3 regions of the Bradyrhizobium sp. GCM10028915 genome follow, and region 1 is predicted to be linked to each of the others. Evidence: predicted binding sites of a transcription regulator. Region 1 holds the regulator's gene; each other region holds the start of a gene.
The links. The regulator PhoB, encoded in region 1, activates phosphate uptake and scavenging genes when phosphate is short. The targets are predictions, from matches to a motif close to TGTCATNNANCTGTCAT.
Positions count from the first base shown of each region.

Region 2: the regulator PhoB is predicted to act here: its motif matches at 3,166-3,182, upstream of phnF (phosphonate metabolism transcriptional regulator PhnF).
Region 3: the regulator PhoB is predicted to act here: its motif matches at 3,952-3,968, upstream of ACFQX9_RS21370 (DUF47 domain-containing protein).

Region 1 is NZ_JBHTFN010000065.1:642,937-648,141, reverse strand. Features, by position in the region: gene pstA (phosphate ABC transporter permease PstA) at 1-222, shown strand, start outside; gene pstB (phosphate ABC transporter ATP-binding protein PstB) at 219-1,040, shown strand; gene phoU (phosphate signaling complex protein PhoU) at 1,051-1,767, shown strand; gene phoB (phosphate regulon transcriptional regulator PhoB) at 1,790-2,497, shown strand; gene ACFQX9_RS32730 (GcrA family cell cycle regulator) at 2,736-3,248, opposite strand; gene ACFQX9_RS32725 (aspartate aminotransferase family protein) at 3,704-4,906, shown strand; gene argF (ornithine carbamoyltransferase) at 4,906-5,205, shown strand, end outside.
Region 2 is NZ_JBHTFN010000057.1:56,008-61,212, forward strand. Features, by position in the region: gene phnD (phosphonate ABC transporter substrate-binding protein) at 1-430, shown strand, start outside; gene phnE (phosphonate ABC transporter, permease protein PhnE) at 507-1,391, shown strand; gene phnE (phosphonate ABC transporter, permease protein PhnE) at 1,349-2,236, shown strand; gene phnF (phosphonate metabolism transcriptional regulator PhnF) at 2,401-3,132, opposite strand; gene phnG (phosphonate C-P lyase system protein PhnG) at 3,251-3,715, shown strand; gene phnH (phosphonate C-P lyase system protein PhnH) at 3,720-4,328, shown strand; gene ACFQX9_RS29405 (carbon-phosphorus lyase complex subunit PhnI) at 4,331-5,205, shown strand, end outside.
Region 3 is NZ_JBHTFN010000044.1:263,752-268,956, reverse strand. Features, by position in the region: gene ACFQX9_RS21390 (hypothetical protein) at 1-129, shown strand, start outside; gene ACFQX9_RS21385 (peptide chain release factor 3) at 150-1,769, opposite strand; gene sugE (quaternary ammonium compound efflux SMR transporter SugE) at 1,933-2,247, shown strand; gene ACFQX9_RS21375 (inorganic phosphate transporter) at 2,240-3,247, opposite strand; gene ACFQX9_RS21370 (DUF47 domain-containing protein) at 3,263-3,907, opposite strand; gene ACFQX9_RS21365 (branched-chain amino acid ABC transporter permease) at 4,066-5,034, opposite strand; gene ACFQX9_RS21360 (branched-chain amino acid ABC transporter permease) at 5,036-5,205, opposite strand, start outside.

The DNA of each region.
Region 1 (5,205 bases):
GAAACCGCGCCGCTGCTGTTCACCGCGCTATCGAACCAGTTCTTCAGCCTCGGCCTGAACAAGACGATGGCGAACCTGCCTGTGACCATCAACAACTTCGTGCAGAGCCCCTATGCCTATTGGAAGCAGTTGGCCTGGAGCGGGGCGCTGCTCATCACCCTGACCGTTCTTGCCCTTAATATTTTCGCGCGCATCCTTGGCGCCGAGAGGACCGCAAAATGAGTGATCTTTCCGTGTCGATGAGCGCGTCCGGTGGACTGCCGCACGCGGCGGTGCTGCCCGAGGCGCCCCCCAAGGTGACCGTGCGTAACCTGAACTTCTATTACGGCGAGCACCATGCGCTGAAGAACATCAACCTGACGCTCGGCGCCAACCGTGTTACGGCGTTCATCGGACCGTCGGGCTGCGGCAAGTCGACCCTGCTGCGCATCTTCAACCGGATGTACGACCTCTATCCCGGCCAGCGCGCCACCGGTCAGCTGATGCTCGATCAGACCAACATCCTCGACCCCAGGCTGGACCTCAATTTGCTGCGCGCCCGCGTCGGCATGGTGTTCCAGAAGCCGACGCCGTTCCCGATGACGATCTACGAGAACATCGCGTTCGGCATCCGTCTCTATGAGAAGATCTCGAAGTCCGAGATGGACGGCCGCGTCGAGAAGGCGCTGCGCGGCGGCGCGCTGTGGAACGAGGTCAAGGACAAGCTCAACGCCTCCGGCCTGTCGCTCTCCGGCGGCCAGCAGCAGCGCCTCTGCATCGCCCGCACCGTCGCGGTGAGGCCCGAGGTGATCCTGTTCGACGAACCCTGTTCGGCGCTCGACCCGATCTCGACCGCCAAGGTCGAGGAGCTGATCCAGGAGCTGTCCGAGGATTACACGATTGCGATCGTCACCCACAACATGCAGCAGGCGGCGCGCGTCTCCGACAAGACCGCCTTCATGTATCTCGGCGAGTTGATCGAGTTCGACGACACCAGCAAGATCTTCACGTCGCCGTCCGATCGGCGCACGCAGGATTACATCACCGGCCGGTTCGGCTAGGAGACGCGACATGGGTTCTGAACATACCGCAAAGGCCTTCGACACCGACCTCCAGGAACTCACTCGCCTGGTCGCCGAGATGGGCGGCATCGCCGAGCGCATGATCGTCGAGTCCGTCGACGCGCTGATCCGCCGCGACGTCCCGCTCGGCCAGCGCGTCGTCGCCATCGACACCGAGCTCGACGCGCTGCAGAAGCGCATCGAGGAGCGTGCGGTGCTCACCATCGCCCGCCGCCAGCCGATGGCGGTCGATCTGCGCGAGATCGTCGGCGCCATGCGCGTCGCGACCGATCTCGAGCGCATCGGCGACCTCGCCAAGAACATGGGCAAGCGGGTTGCGGCGCTGGAGACGGACTTCCATCCGCTCAAGCTGTTCCGCGGCCTCGAGCACATGACCGACCTCGTGCAGCAGCAGGTCAAGTCGGTGCTGGACGCCTATGCCGCGCATGATTTGCCGGCGGCGATGGCGGTGTGGAAGGGCGACGAGGAAGTCGACGCCATCTGCACCTCGCTGTTCCGCGAACTCCTCACCTACATGATGGAGGATCCGCGCAATATCTCGTTCTGCATCCATTTGATGTTCTGCGCCAAGAACATCGAGCGGATCGGCGACCACGCCACCAATATCGCCGAGACCGTGTTCTACATGATCGAGGGCCAGGCGATCACCGACAAGCGGCCGAAGGGCGACATGACGACCTTTGCCAACACGGTACCGAACACCTGAAGACTTAAGGAGCGACGACCCGATGGGCGCACGCATTATGGTGGTTGAGGACGAGGAAGCCCTGACCGAGCTTCTCCGCTACAACCTCGAAGGCGACGGCTATGACGTCGAGACGGTGATGCGCGGCGACGACGCCGACACCCGCCTCAAGGAGCACATCCCCGATCTGATCGTGCTCGACTGGATGCTGCCGGGCCTGTCAGGCATCGAATTGTGCCGGCGGCTTCGCACCCGTCCCGAGACCAAGCAGCTTCCGATCATCATGCTCACCGCGCGCGGCGAGGAGAGCGAGCGGGTGCGGGGTCTTGCGACCGGCGCCGACGATTACATCGTCAAGCCGTTCTCGGTGCCGGAGCTGCTGGCGCGCGTGAAAGGCCTGCTGCGGCGCGCGAGCCCGGAGCGCCTCGCCACCGTCCTTGCTTTTGGCGACATCGAGCTCGACCGTGACAAGCGCCGCGTGGCGCGCTCGGGCCGGCCGATCGATCTCGGTCCGACCGAATATCGCCTGCTGGAGTTCTTCCTGGAGCATCCGGGGCGCGTGTTCTCGCGCGAGCAGCTGCTCGACAGCGTCTGGGGTCGCGACATCTATATCGACGAGCGCACCGTCGACGTGCATATCGGTCGCCTGCGCAAGCTGCTCAATCTCGGCCGCGAGCAGGACCCGATCCGCACCGTCCGCGGCGCCGGCTACGCGCTGGATGATCGCTTCGCGAAGGCGGAGCAGGTGTAGGGTTGCAGGCTTGTTTGTTGGCGAGCTGTCCCTGCATTCTCAGCCGTCGTCCCGGACAAGCGAGCGAAGCGAGCGCTGATCCGGGACCCATAACCACCGAACGTGGTTTGGCGAAGACTCGGAGTGACCCCTTCCGCACGATTATTGCGTGCTCGGAGTATGGGTCCCGGCCCCCCGTGCGCAATTGCGCACTAGGCCGGGACGACACTGAAATTGTTGAACTGTCTTCGCGTGACGACTAACGGGGACCCGGCTTTACCGGTGCGCGGCGCCGATCCGACGCGGGCTGGTACGCAACGCGCGAGTGCTGGGCGCAATAGGGCAGTCCGGACAGCGCCCTTCCACCGCAGAAGAAGAAGTCCGGGCTCGAGGGATCGCCGACCGGCCAGTGGCAGGTCGCCTCGTTCAATTCCAGCAGCGACAGCCGCTGGCTCATCGGCACCACGTTGTCGTAGGTGACCGGATCCGGCTCAGCCTCGACCTCGAAGGCCTGCGCCAGCGCGGTGTTGCCGCGCGAGATCGGGCGGCTCACCCGCATCATGTGCTGCGCGGGGCGCGCCTTGCGCGGCCGCGGCGCTGCCGATGATGGGCTCTTGGCGCGGCCCGAAAGGCCGAGCCTGTGCACTTTGCCGATCACGGCATTGCGGGTCACATTGCCGAGCTCCGCCGCGATCTGGCTGGCCGAAAGTCCGGCCTCCCAGAGCTTTTTCAGCTGCTCGACGCGATCATCGGACCAGGTCAAAACCGTCATTGCACCCTTTCCCTCGCTGCGCGCCAGCCATCCTGGGGCCTCGCAGCGAATGCCTAAGCCTTCAAAAACCCGTGCCGCCAGAATCCCTTAAGGCTCGCCGGGCGCGTCTTGAACGCCCGAACGTTTACGCCGGTACATAAGGACTTAAAGATCAGAACCACTGCACGAGATGTCGTATCTGACAATCCAAACGCTACAATATGGCGTGACTCCCGCGCAAGAGTCCGCCGACTCGCTTCCACATGTTCCGTGGCCATATCCCGCAAAATCGGCACCGCAAGACTACGGATTCAGCGTTTCGCGAGGCTTTCCGGGCGGCATTGACACCCGTTTCACCAGGCCTAAGATAGTCGCACGTGCCGCCCTCAAGAGGCGGCACGTTTCGTTTTCCGGGCCGGTCGATGGTGCGTTGCGCAATGCACGCTCACTCCGTCCGCAACATTCAAGTGACCATCATGACTAACAGCGCAGCGCCGCATTTGCTCCCCGTTTTCGCCAGGTCCGACCTTGGTTTCGAGCGTGGCGAAGGCTGCTGGCTGATCGCGACCAATGGCGAGCGCTATCTCGATTTCACCTCCGGGGTGGCGGTGAATGCGCTCGGCCATGCCCATCCGGCGCTGGTCGCGGCGTTGCAGGAGCAGGCCACGAAGCTCTGGCACATGTCGAATCTGTTCCAGAGCCCGGACGGCGAAAAGCTCGCCGCCCGCCTGTGCAATGAAAGTTTCGCGGATTTCGTGTTCTTCTGCAATTCCGGCGCCGAAGCGCTGGAATGCGTGATCAAGGTCGTGCGCCGTTATCACGCCGCAAAGGGTCATCCCGACCGCTATCGCATGATCACCTTCGAAGGCGCCTTCCATGGCCGCACGCTGGCGACGCTGGCCGCAACGGGATCGGCAAAATATCTCGAAGGTTTCGGCCCTCCGATGGAGGGCTTCGACCAGGTTGCGCATGGCGATCTCGATGCCGTGAAAAAGGCAATCGGTCCGCAGACCGCCGGCATCCTGATCGAGCCGATCCAGGGCGAGGGCGGTGTGCGTTCGGCAACGCCCGCCTTCCTGAGGGCGTTGCGCCAGCTCTGCGACGAGAAGGGTCTGTTGCTCGCCTTCGACGAGGTGCAGACCGGCATGGGCCGCACCGGCGATCTGTTCGCGTACCGCCGCCTTGGCGTCGAACCCGACGTGATGTCGCTGGCCAAGGCGCTCGGCGGCGGCTTCCCGATCGGCGCCTGCCTTGCGACCGCGGAAGCGGCGTCCGGCATGACGCCGGGCTCGCACGGCTCGACCTTCGGGGGCAATCCGCTCGCGATCGCGGCTGCGAACGCCGTGCTCGACGTCATGCTCAAGCCCGGCTTCTTCGACCACGTGCAGAGGATGTCGCTGCTGCTCAAGCAGAAGCTCGCCTCCGTGATCGACCGTCACGGCGATGTCGTCAGCGAAGTGCGCGGCGAGGGCCTCCTGATCGGCATCAAGGCCGTGGTGCCCTCCGGCGATCTCGTTGCAGCCTTGCGCGACCAAAAGCTGCTCACCGTCGGTGCCGGCGACAATGTCGTGCGTTTCCTGCCGCCTTTGATCGTCACCGAAGCCGAGATCGAGGACAGCGTCGGGCGGCTCGAGCGCGCCTGCACTGCGTTGTCCGGCAACAAGCGGGCGGCAAGCTGATGAGCAAGTCGCCCGATAAAACACCGAAGCACTTCCTCGATATCAACGAGCTGCCGCTGTCGGAGCTCAAGCGCATGCTCGCTGCGTCCTCCGCGATGAAGGCGAAGCAGAAGGCGCATCAGCCGGTCAGGCCGCTCGAAGGCAAGACCCTGGCGATGATCTTCGAGCGCCCCTCGACGCGGACGCGGGTGTCTTTCGACGTCGCCATGCGCCAGCTCGGCGGCGAGCCCATCATGCTCACCGGCGCCGAAATGCAGCTCGGCCGCGGCGAGACCATCGCCGACACCGCGCGCGTGCTG
Region 2 (5,205 bases), on a different contig from region 1:
CACCTATTTCAGCAAGGTCGTCTTCACCGGCAGCCATGAGAACGCGATCCTGGCACTGGCGCAGGGCACCGTCGACGTCGCCGCCAACCAGTGGACCAGCGACGACGATTCGACATTGGCGCAGATGTTGACCAAGGGCATGCTGAAGAATGCCGACGGCTCGGCGATGAAAAAGGACGATTTCCGCATCATCCACAAGTCGGCGCCGATCATCAACGGTCCGTATGCCTACAATTCCGACCTGCCGGAAGAGGCCAAGGCCGCCATCGCGAAGGCGTTCTTCGACGCGCCGGCCAAGGACAAGGCTGCCTTCGACCGCCTACAGGACGGCCAGAAGAAAGGTTTTCATCCCGCGACCAGCAAGGATTGGGATGGCACGATCGAGCTGATCAAGTTCGTCGATGCGCTGCGTAAGAAGAAGGCGTCCTGAGTTTCGGGACGATGCCACTGGAGCCGGGTCGATGGACCCGGCTCTTTCTCTTTGATCGACCACCTTTCCTGATCAGATGACCGTCGCGGTTTCGATTCTCCCCGAGCAGCAGCTCGCCGTGCTCAACGCCGCCTATCGCCAGGCGGTGGCGCGCAAGCGGCTCCGAATCCTGTCTGGAGCCGTGATCTTCGCCGCAGCACTGTGTCTGGCCGCGATCGGCGCTGAAGTGAATCTGCGCACGCTGTTCGCCCACTTTGGCAACTTCATCAGCTATTTCGACCGCATCCTCACACTCGACACCGGCCAGCGGGTCTGGACCGATGTCGGCGAGTGGCTCTGGGGCTGGCGCAAATGGCTGAGGATGCTGGGCGAGACCCTGCTGATCTCCTATGTCGGCACGCTGATCGGCGCGACTCTTGCGTTCTGCCTGAACTTCTTCGCCGCTGAAAACACCTCGCCCGCGCCCTGGCTGCGTTTCATGGTGCGGCGCCTGCTCGAATTCGCGCGCACGGTGCCCGGCATCGTGTTTGCGCTGATCTTCGTGATCGCCTTCGGGCTCGGTCCGATGGCCGGCGTGCTTGCGATCGCGATCCACTCCACCGGCGCGCTCGGCAAGCTGTTCTCGGAGATCGTCGAGAATGCCGACATGAAGCCGGTCGAAGGCGTCCGCTCGACCGGCGCAAGCTGGCTCTCCTGCATGCGCTTCGCCATCCTGCCGCAGGTCACGGCAGGCTATGCCAGCTACGCGCTGCTGCGGTTCGAGATCAACGTCCGCGAGGCCTCCGTGATGGGCTTCGTCGGTGCCGGCGGCATCGGCCAGGAGCTCGTCGTCGCCATCCGCAAGTTCTATTACTCCGACGTCAGCGCCATCCTGCTCACCATCATCGTCACGGTCTTCATCATCGACATCAGCACCGGATGGCTGCGCGGCCGTCTGTTCGGCAAGGAGGCGCGGACGTGACGGGACCGCAGGAGACCGACACTGCGGCGCTTCGCGCGCGCTATCCTGACGTGTTCGACCGGCCGGCCTCGGCGCGGCTCGCCATGCCGACGATGAGCGTCGCGACGCTCGCGATCCTGATTTACGGCCTCGTCGATCTCGACTTCTCGCCGTCGCGGTTCGTCGCGGGCCTCAACCAGCTCGGCTGGATCAGCCTGATGATGATCCCGCCGGATCCCGGCTCGTCGCTGCCGGTCTATCTGAAGGCGCTGGGCGAGACGCTGTCGATCGCGCTGCTCGGCACAACGCTCGCCGCGCTGTTCGCACTGCCGGTCAGTCTTCTTGCGGCGCGTAATGTCGTGCCATCAAAGCTGCTGCGCTTTCCGGTCCGACGTTTCCTGGATTCGATTCGCGGCGTCGACACGTTGATCTGGGCGCTGGTGTGGATCAACGTGGTCGGGCTCGGCCCGTTTGCCGGCGTGCTCGCCATCGCCGTGTCGGATTTCGGCGCCTTCGGAAAACTGTTCTCGGAGGCGATCGAGGGCGCCGATCAGAAGCAGGTCGAGGGCATCCGCGCCTCCGGCGGCAGCGCGCTGCACGAGATTCGCTTCGGCCTGCTGCCGCAGGTCCTGCCCGTGATTGCCGGGCAGGTGCTCTATTTCATCGAGTCGAATACGCGCTCGGCCACCATCATCGGCATCGTCGGCGCCGGCGGCATCGGCCTCCAGCTCGCCGAGCAGATCCGCGTGCTGGAATGGCAGAAGGTGTCGTTCCTGATCCTGATGATCCTGGTCGCAGTCGCCGCGATCGATTTCGTTTCGGGCAAATTGCGTTTTGCGATTATCGGGCGGCGGGCGGTGGCGTAACCTTCTTCCTTCTCCCCTTGTGGGAGAAGGTGGCGCGAAGCGCCGGATGAGGAGTCTGCATCCTCAATTCAGATCAGTGCGCGGAGGCAACCCCTCACCCGTCTCGCCGCTAGCGCGGCGAGCCACCCTCTCCCGCAAGGGGAGAGGGGCAGAGGGCAGCCAGTTTACCCGTTCTCCACCAGAAATTCCACCCGCTCCGCGGCAAAGCGCGAATGCTTGGTCACCAGCGGCTTGCCGTCGAGATCGTGATCGGTGGCGTCGACCACCAGGATCGGCCGTCCCAGCGCCAGATCGAGCCGTGCGGCGTCGGTTGCGTCGACGATACCGGCGGTGATCCGGGTCGCGCCGCGGCGATAGTCCCGGACGCCGTAATGCTCGAGCAATTTCGTCATCGAGCGGGTCGCGGCAAAGACGTCGCCCGCAGCCGGGAATAGCTGCGCCGACAGCCACGTCGTGGAGACACAGATCGGCGTGCGGTCGGCGAGGCGCATCGCCTCGATCCGAACCAGCGGTGCGCCGGTCTTGAGGCCAAGCTCCCGCGCGAGTTCGCGGGTCGCAACGTCAGCGGACGCCTCGATCAGCCGGCCATGCGGTTCGCGGCCGTCCGCGCCGACGATCTCGGAGAAACGGGTCCGCGAGCGCAGTGGATAAGCGAGCTTCTGCGCCTCGACATAGGTTCCGCTGCCGCGTTCTGCCCGCACGATGCCGCGCTCGGCAAGCGCGGCCAGCGCGCGTCGCACGGTGTGGCGGTTGACGCGATAGGTTTCGGCGATCTCCACCTCGCCCGGCAGCTTGTCGCCCGCCGCAAAGCGGCCGTCGGCGATGCCGCGCTCGATGCCGTCGGCAACGAGACGCCACAACGCGACGCCGGAGGAGGCTGTGTCCTGCATGCTCATGTGGCCGGGAAGCTACTCCAGAAATCACGCCTTTGTCACGAAACAGTCATGGCGCTCCGCTATCAAGTTGTCTAGTATCATAGACAACTTAGATTCGGCAAGTTCTGCAGAGAAGTCGGTGGATGCGGTGACCCAGCACAATAATCAGCAAGCCCAGCGCAAGGCCGCAATGGCCGTGCTGGCGCACGCGGAGGCGGACGAGATCGCCGCTCGCCTCCAAGCTCTCGCTTTGCCGGCGCATCAGGATCTGCGCGCGCCGGAAAACGGCCTCGTCATGCTGCGCGGCCGGGTCGGCGGCGATGGTGCGCCGTTCAACCTCGGTGAAGCCACGGTGTCGCGCGCCGCGGTGCGGCTTGCGAGCGGCGAGGTCGGTTTCGGCTACACGCTCGGTCGCGACGGCGAGAAGGCGCGGCTGATCGCGCTGTGCGATGCCCTGGTGCAGTCCCGCGATTTCGCCGGCGCGGTGGAGCGGGACATTATCGCGCCGTTGCGTGAGCAGCTTATGGTCAGGCGCAAGCAGGTGGCGGCCCAGACCGCCGCGACGAAGGTTGATTTCTATACCATGGTGCGCGGTGAGGGGTGAGATCATGACCACGATTGCGGAACTGCCCCCCGGGTTCGCCGACAAGGTGCTGTCGGCGCAATCGACCTTTCGTTCGGTCATGGACGCGATGGCCCGGCCGGGGTCGGTCCAGCGCATCGTGCCGACATCAGGAGCGCCTCATGTGATGATGCGCGGCACGGCCGCGATCGCGTTGACGCTGTTCGATCACGACACGCCGCTCTGGCTCGATGCGCGCATGCATGAGAGTTCCGACCTCGTGAAATGGCTGAAATTCCACACCGGTGCACCGTTGGTGCAGGATTCCTCGATCGCGAGCTTCGCGCTGATCAGCGACGGCGGGGCGCTCCCTTCGCTGGAGCGCTTCGCCCCCGGCACCAGCGAATATCCGGATCGCTCAACCACATTGATCCTTCAGGTCGAGAGCCTGGACGGAGGGCGGAGCTTCGAGCTGCGCGGCCCCGGCATTGACGGTGTCGCCACGCTCCAGGCTTCGATCAAGCCGTTCGACCTGTTCGAGCGCCTGCGCGTCAACGAAACGCTGTTTCCGCGCGGCATCGATGTGGTGCTGGTCGCCGATGATGCCGTGGTTGCGATTCCGCGCACCACGCGTGTCGTGAGCAAGGGAAGCTAAGCATGTATGTCGCAGTCAAAGGCGGCGAACGCGCCATCGAGAACGCCCATCGCCTGCTCGCCAGTGCACGGCGCGGCGACCAAAGGGTGCCGGAAATTTCCCTCGACCAGATCTCGGAGCAGCTTGGCCTCGCCGTGGACCGCGTCATGAGCGAAGGCTCGCTCTATGATCGCGAGCTCGCGGCGCTCGCCATCAAGCAGGCGCGCGGCGATCTGATCGAGGCGATCTTCCTGGTCCGCGCCTTCCGCGCGACGCTGCCCCGCTTCGGCGCCAGTGAGCCGGTCGAGACCGGCGCGATGCGGGTACGGCGGCGGGTGTCCTCGACCTTCAAGGACATTCCCGGCGGCCAGATCCTCGGCCCGACCTTCGACTATACCCACCGCCTGCTCGATCCCTCGCTCGCCGAGGGCTTTGTGCCGGAAGCGCCGGCGACGGCCGAAGCATCGTCTGCGCCGACCCCGCGGGTGACCGACATCCTCGGCCGCGACGGGCTGATCGAATCCTCGCCTAAGGCCGAGGAAGGCGCCAGCGTCGGCGATCTCACCCGCGAGCCGCTCAATTTTCCCGCCGATCGTGACCTGCGCCTGCAAAATCTCGCGCGTGGCGACGAAGGTTTTCTGCTGGCGATGGGCTATTCCACCCAGCGAGGCTACGGCCGCAACCATCCGTTCGCTGGCGAGATTCGCTTCGGTGAGGTCGAGGTTGAATTCTCCGCGGAAGACGTCGGCTTCGCCGTGCCGCTCGGCTCGATCGAGCTCACCGAGTGTCAGATGGTCAATCAGTTCAAGGGCTCCGCGACGGAGGCGCCGTGCTTCACCCGCGGCTATGGCCTCGCCTTCGGCCAGAGCGAGCGCAAGACGATGTCGATGGCGCTGGT
Region 3 (5,205 bases), on a different contig from region 1:
GCGTTCAACCTCGGTGTCGTCGCCCGGCTTGACCGGGCGACCCAGTACTCCGGGACGTCTGTGATTGAGCCGGGAAGCCGCGGCGTACTGGATGCCCCGGTCAAGCCGGGGCATGACAGCGGAGGGTGAGGAGCGGACGGAGCTACGCCCTAGCCCTTCTTCTTGACGTCCTTGACGTTGGTGAACTCGATGCCCTCGGCACGTTCCCTTGTGTAGCCGAGATAGAACTCGTTCCGCGCCAGATAGACGGGATCCCCGTCGACATCGTCGGCGATGCTGGAGGTGTTGGCAGCGATGAAGGTATCGAGCTTCTTGCGGTCGTCCGAAGAGACCCAGCGCGCGAGCTGGAACTCGCTGACCTCGAATTCGACTGGGAGGGAATATTCCGCATCCAGCCGGGCCTTCAGCACGTCGAGCTGGAGTGCGCCAACGACGCCAACCAACGCCGGTGCGCCGTCGCGCGGGCGGAATACCTGCACCACGCCCTCTTCCGACATCTGCTGAAGCGCTTCCTTCAGCTTCTTCGCTTTCATGGCATCGGTGAGACGCACGCGGCGGACGATTTCCGGCGCAAAGCTCGGCACGCCCACGAAGTTGAAATCCTCACCGTCGGTCAGCGTGTCGCCGATGCGCAGCGTGCCGTGATTGGGAATGCCGACGACGTCGCCGGCATAAGCCTCGTCCGCAACCGAACGGTCCTGCGCGAAGAAGAATTGCGGGCTGGACAGCGGCATGCTCTTGCCGGTGCGCACGAGCTTCGCCTTCATGCCGCGGCTCAGCTTGCCGGAGCAGAGGCGGGCGAAAGCGATGCGGTCGCGGTGGTTGGGATCCATGTTGGCCTGGATCTTGAACACGAAGGCGCTCATGCGCGGGTCGGTGGCTTCGACCTTGCGCTGGTCGCTCTCCTGCGCGCGCGGCTCGGGCGCGAACTTGCCGAGTCCTTGCAGCAGGTCACCGACGCCGAAATTGCGCAGCGCGCTGCCGAAATAAACCGGCGTCAGATGGCCCTCGCGAAACGCTTCGAGCTCGAACGGTTTTGAAGCCGCGGTGACGAGCTCGAGCTCGTCCTTGACCGCCGACACGTCGAGATTGGCATTGAGCTTGGCGAGCTCGGCGATCTCGATCTGCTGCGCCGCGCCGGTCTTGGCGCCACCGCCTTCGAGCAGGCGCACGCCGCCATTGACGACGTCATAGGTGCCGAGGAACTCGCGGCCGCGGCCGACAGGCCAGGTCATCGGCGTGGTATCGAGCGCCAGCGTCTTCTCGATCTCGTCGAGGAGCTCGAAGACGTCGCGGCTCTCGCGGTCCATCTTGTTGATGAAGGTGATGATCGGGATATCCCGAAGACGACATACCTCGAACAGCTTTCGGGTGCGCGCCTCGATGCCCTTGGCGGCGTCGATCACCATGACGGCGGAATCGACCGCCGTAAGCGTGCGATAGGTGTCTTCCGAAAAGTCCTCGTGGCCCGGCGTGTCCAGCAGGTTGAACACGAGGCCCTCGAACTCGAAAGTCATGACCGATGTCACGACCGAGATGCCGCGCTCGCGCTCGATCTTCATCCAGTCCGAACGCGTGTTGCGCCGCTCGCCCTTGGCCTTGACCTGGCCGGCCAGATTGATGGCGCCACCGAACAGCAGCAGCTTTTCGGTCAGCGTGGTCTTGCCGGCGTCCGGATGCGAGATGATGGCAAAGGTACGCCGCCGCGACACTTCAGCGGCAAGCGAGGAACGGGCCGTCGATTCGGCTGTGGTGGCGATGTCGGACATTGCGGCAGCGTTTGGCAGGGAAAATGAGCCTGATCAAGCCTGATCTGGTGATTGCGGAGGCTTCCGGCCAGCCCCATATCGGGCTTGGGTTGGGAGGGACGGCCTTCCCTTGCTATCAGCACACCAGTCGCGGGGACGACCCTGCCTTGAATGGAGGGTCGTCATGGCCTGGAGCATCCTGTTCGTCGCCGGTCTGCTGGAGATCTCCTGGGCGATCGGCCTCAAATATACCGAGGGGTTCACCAGGCTCGTTCCGTCAATCCTCACGCTCGGCGCCATGGCCGGCAGCATCATCCTGCTCGGGCTCGCTCTCAAATCGCTGCCGATTGGAACCGCTTATGCGGTCTGGACCGGCATCGGTGCGGTCGGCACCGCGACGCTCGGCATCATCCTGTTCGGCGAGCCGGCCACCGCGTTCCGCCTCGCCAGCATCGGGCTGATCGTCGCCGGCATTGTCGGACTGAAGCTGGTTACCTGACGAAGATCTTGACCGCCCACCAGCTCAGTGCGGCGACGATGGCCGAGGCCGGCATCGTGATCACCCAGGCATAGACGATCGAGCTGGCGACGTTCCAGCGCACCGCCGAGAGGCGGCGGGCCGCGCCGACGCCGACGATGGCGCCGGTGATGGTGTGGGTGGTCGAGACCGGAACACCGAGAAAGGTCGCCATGAACAGGGTCGCGGCACCGCCGGTCTCGGCGCAAAAGCCCTGCATCGGGGTCAGCTTGGTGATGCGCAGGCCCATGGTGCGGACGATGCGCCAGCCGCCCATCAGCGTCCCCATCGCCATCGCGGCCTGGCACGAGAGCACCACCCAGAAGGGTACGAAGAATTCGCCGCCGAGCTGGCCCTGCGAATAGAGCAGCACGGCGATGATGCCCATGGTCTTCTGAGCGTCGTTACCACCATGGCCGAGCGAATAGAGCGAGGCGGAGGCGAATTGCAGGATGCGGAAGGCGCGATCCACGGCAAAGGGCGTGGAGCGCACCGAGGCCCAGGAGACGATCGCGACCAGCACCATCGCGAGCAGGAAGCCGACCAGCGGAGACAGCACGATGGCGATCACCGTCTTGGACAACCCGCTCCAGACCGCCGCTGAAAGGCCGGCTTTGGCCACGCCGGCACCAAACAAGCCGCCGATCAATGCATGAGACGAGGACGATGGGATGCCGAGCGCCCATGTCACCAGGTTCCAGACGATGGCGCCGACCAGCGCGGCGAAGATCACCTGAGCATCCACGATCGCGGGATCGATGATGCCGGTGCCGATAGTCTGGGCAACGTGCAGCCCGAACACCATGAAGGCGACGAAGTTGAAGAACGCGGCCCAGAACACCGCGTATTGCGGCCGCAGCACGCGGGTCGAGACGATGGTCGCGATCGAATTGGCGGCGTCGTGCAGGCCGTTCAGGAAGTCGAACAGCAGCGCGACGGCGATCAATCCGACCAGGACGGGAAGACCCAGCGCAACATCCACGGCGTGGCCCCTGCCCTAAACTTGCTCGATGACGATGCTGTTGATCTCGTTCGCGACGTCGTCGAAGCGGTCGGCGACTTTCTCGAGATGGTCGTAGATCTCTGCGCCGACGATGAAGTCCATCGCGTTGCCGCCGCGATGCTTGAGGAACAGTTCCTTCAGCCCGATATCATGGAGATCGTCGACGCGGCCTTCCAGCTTGCCAAGCTCTTCCGTGATCGCGGTCAGCATGGCCACGTTCTGACCGATCTTCTGCATCAGCGGCAGCGCGCGGCCGACCAGATTGGCGCATTCGATCAGAAGCCCGCCGATCTCCCGCATCGGCGGCTCGAAGCTGCGGACCTCGAACAGCATCACGGCCTTGGCGGTCTGCTGCATCTGGTCGATGGCGTCGTCCATCGAGGTGATCAGGTTCTTGATGTCGCCGCGGTCGAACGGGGTGATGAAGGTGCGGCGCACCGCGGTCAGCACCTCACGGGTGATGTTGTCGGCATCGTTCTCGAACTGGTTGACGCGCTGGCAATAGACCGGCGTCTCCTCGCCCCCGTTGAGCATGCTCTGGAGCGCGATCGAGCCCTGGATCACGGTCTGGGCGTGGCGGTCGAACAGGTCGAAGAACCGTTCTTCCTTCGGCAGGAAAGCGCGAAACAATCGCATCATGGGGGAGAGACTACCGGTTGGATGATGGCCTGGCCCAAGCGGGCCGTCATGAAACTGTCATAGACCATTTTCGATCCACGCGCGTGCCACCTCACGCCCGTGGAGCCGGATCATCCACCGCTTTCGCGCGTCAACACATCTTCTATTATATCAATGACTTACAGCGACCGCCGGAAGTAATGCGCGATTTCGCCGATGACGCCACGGCGGAAGGTGAGCACGCAGATCACGAAGATCGAGCCCTGGATCACGGTCACCCATTGGCCGAACCCCGCCAAATATTGCTGCATGGCGATGATCACGAAGGCACCGACCACGGGACCGAAGACGGTTCCGAGTCCGCCGACCAGCGTCATCAGCACGACTTCGCCCGACATCGACCAGTGCACGTCGGTGAGCGAGGCATTCTGCGCCACGAAGACTTTCAGCGCACCGGCAAAGCCGGCCAGCGTGCCCGACAGGACGAAAGCCAGGAACTTGTACTGATCGGTGCGGTAACCCAGCGAGATCGCGCGCGGCTCGTTCTCGCGGATCGCCTTGAGGACTTCGCCGAACGGCGAGTTGATGATGCGGAAGATCAGCAGGAAGCCGGCGAGGAAACCGACCAGCACCACGTAGTAGAGCACGGTGGGCTTGGTCAGATCGAAGACGCCGAACATGCGTCCCTGCGGAATGCCCTGGATGCCGTCTTCGCCATGGGTGAACGGCGCCTGGAGGTAGATGAAGTACAAGAGCTGCGACAGCGCCAGCGTGATCATCGAGAAATAGATGCCCTGGCGGCGGATCGAGATATAGCCCGTGATGAGCGAGAGCACGAAGGCACCGGCGACCCCGACGAGGATGCCGAGTTCCGGCGGCAGCGCCCATACTTTCAGCGCATGCGCGCTGCAATAGCCGGCCGTGCCCAGGAACATCGCATGGCCGAAGGACAGCAAACCGCCGTAGCCGATCAGCAGGTTGAAGGCGCAGGCGAGCAGCGCGAAGCACAGCGCCTGCATCACGAAGAACGGGTAGACCCCCGTGAATGGCACCGAAGCCAGCAGCAGCGCCATCACCACGAACACGATCATCTCGTCGCGGATCGCGCGCGGGGTTACCGGCAGCGTGTCGTCCGTCAAGGCTGTCATATCAGGCCGCCCTTCCCGTCAATCCCGTTGGCTTCACCAAGAGCACCAGCACCATCAGCACGAACACGACGGTGTTGGAGGCCTCGGGGTAGAAATATTTGGTCAGGCCTTCGATCACACCGAGCGCGAAGCCGGTGATGATGGACCCCATGATCGATCCCATGCCGCCGA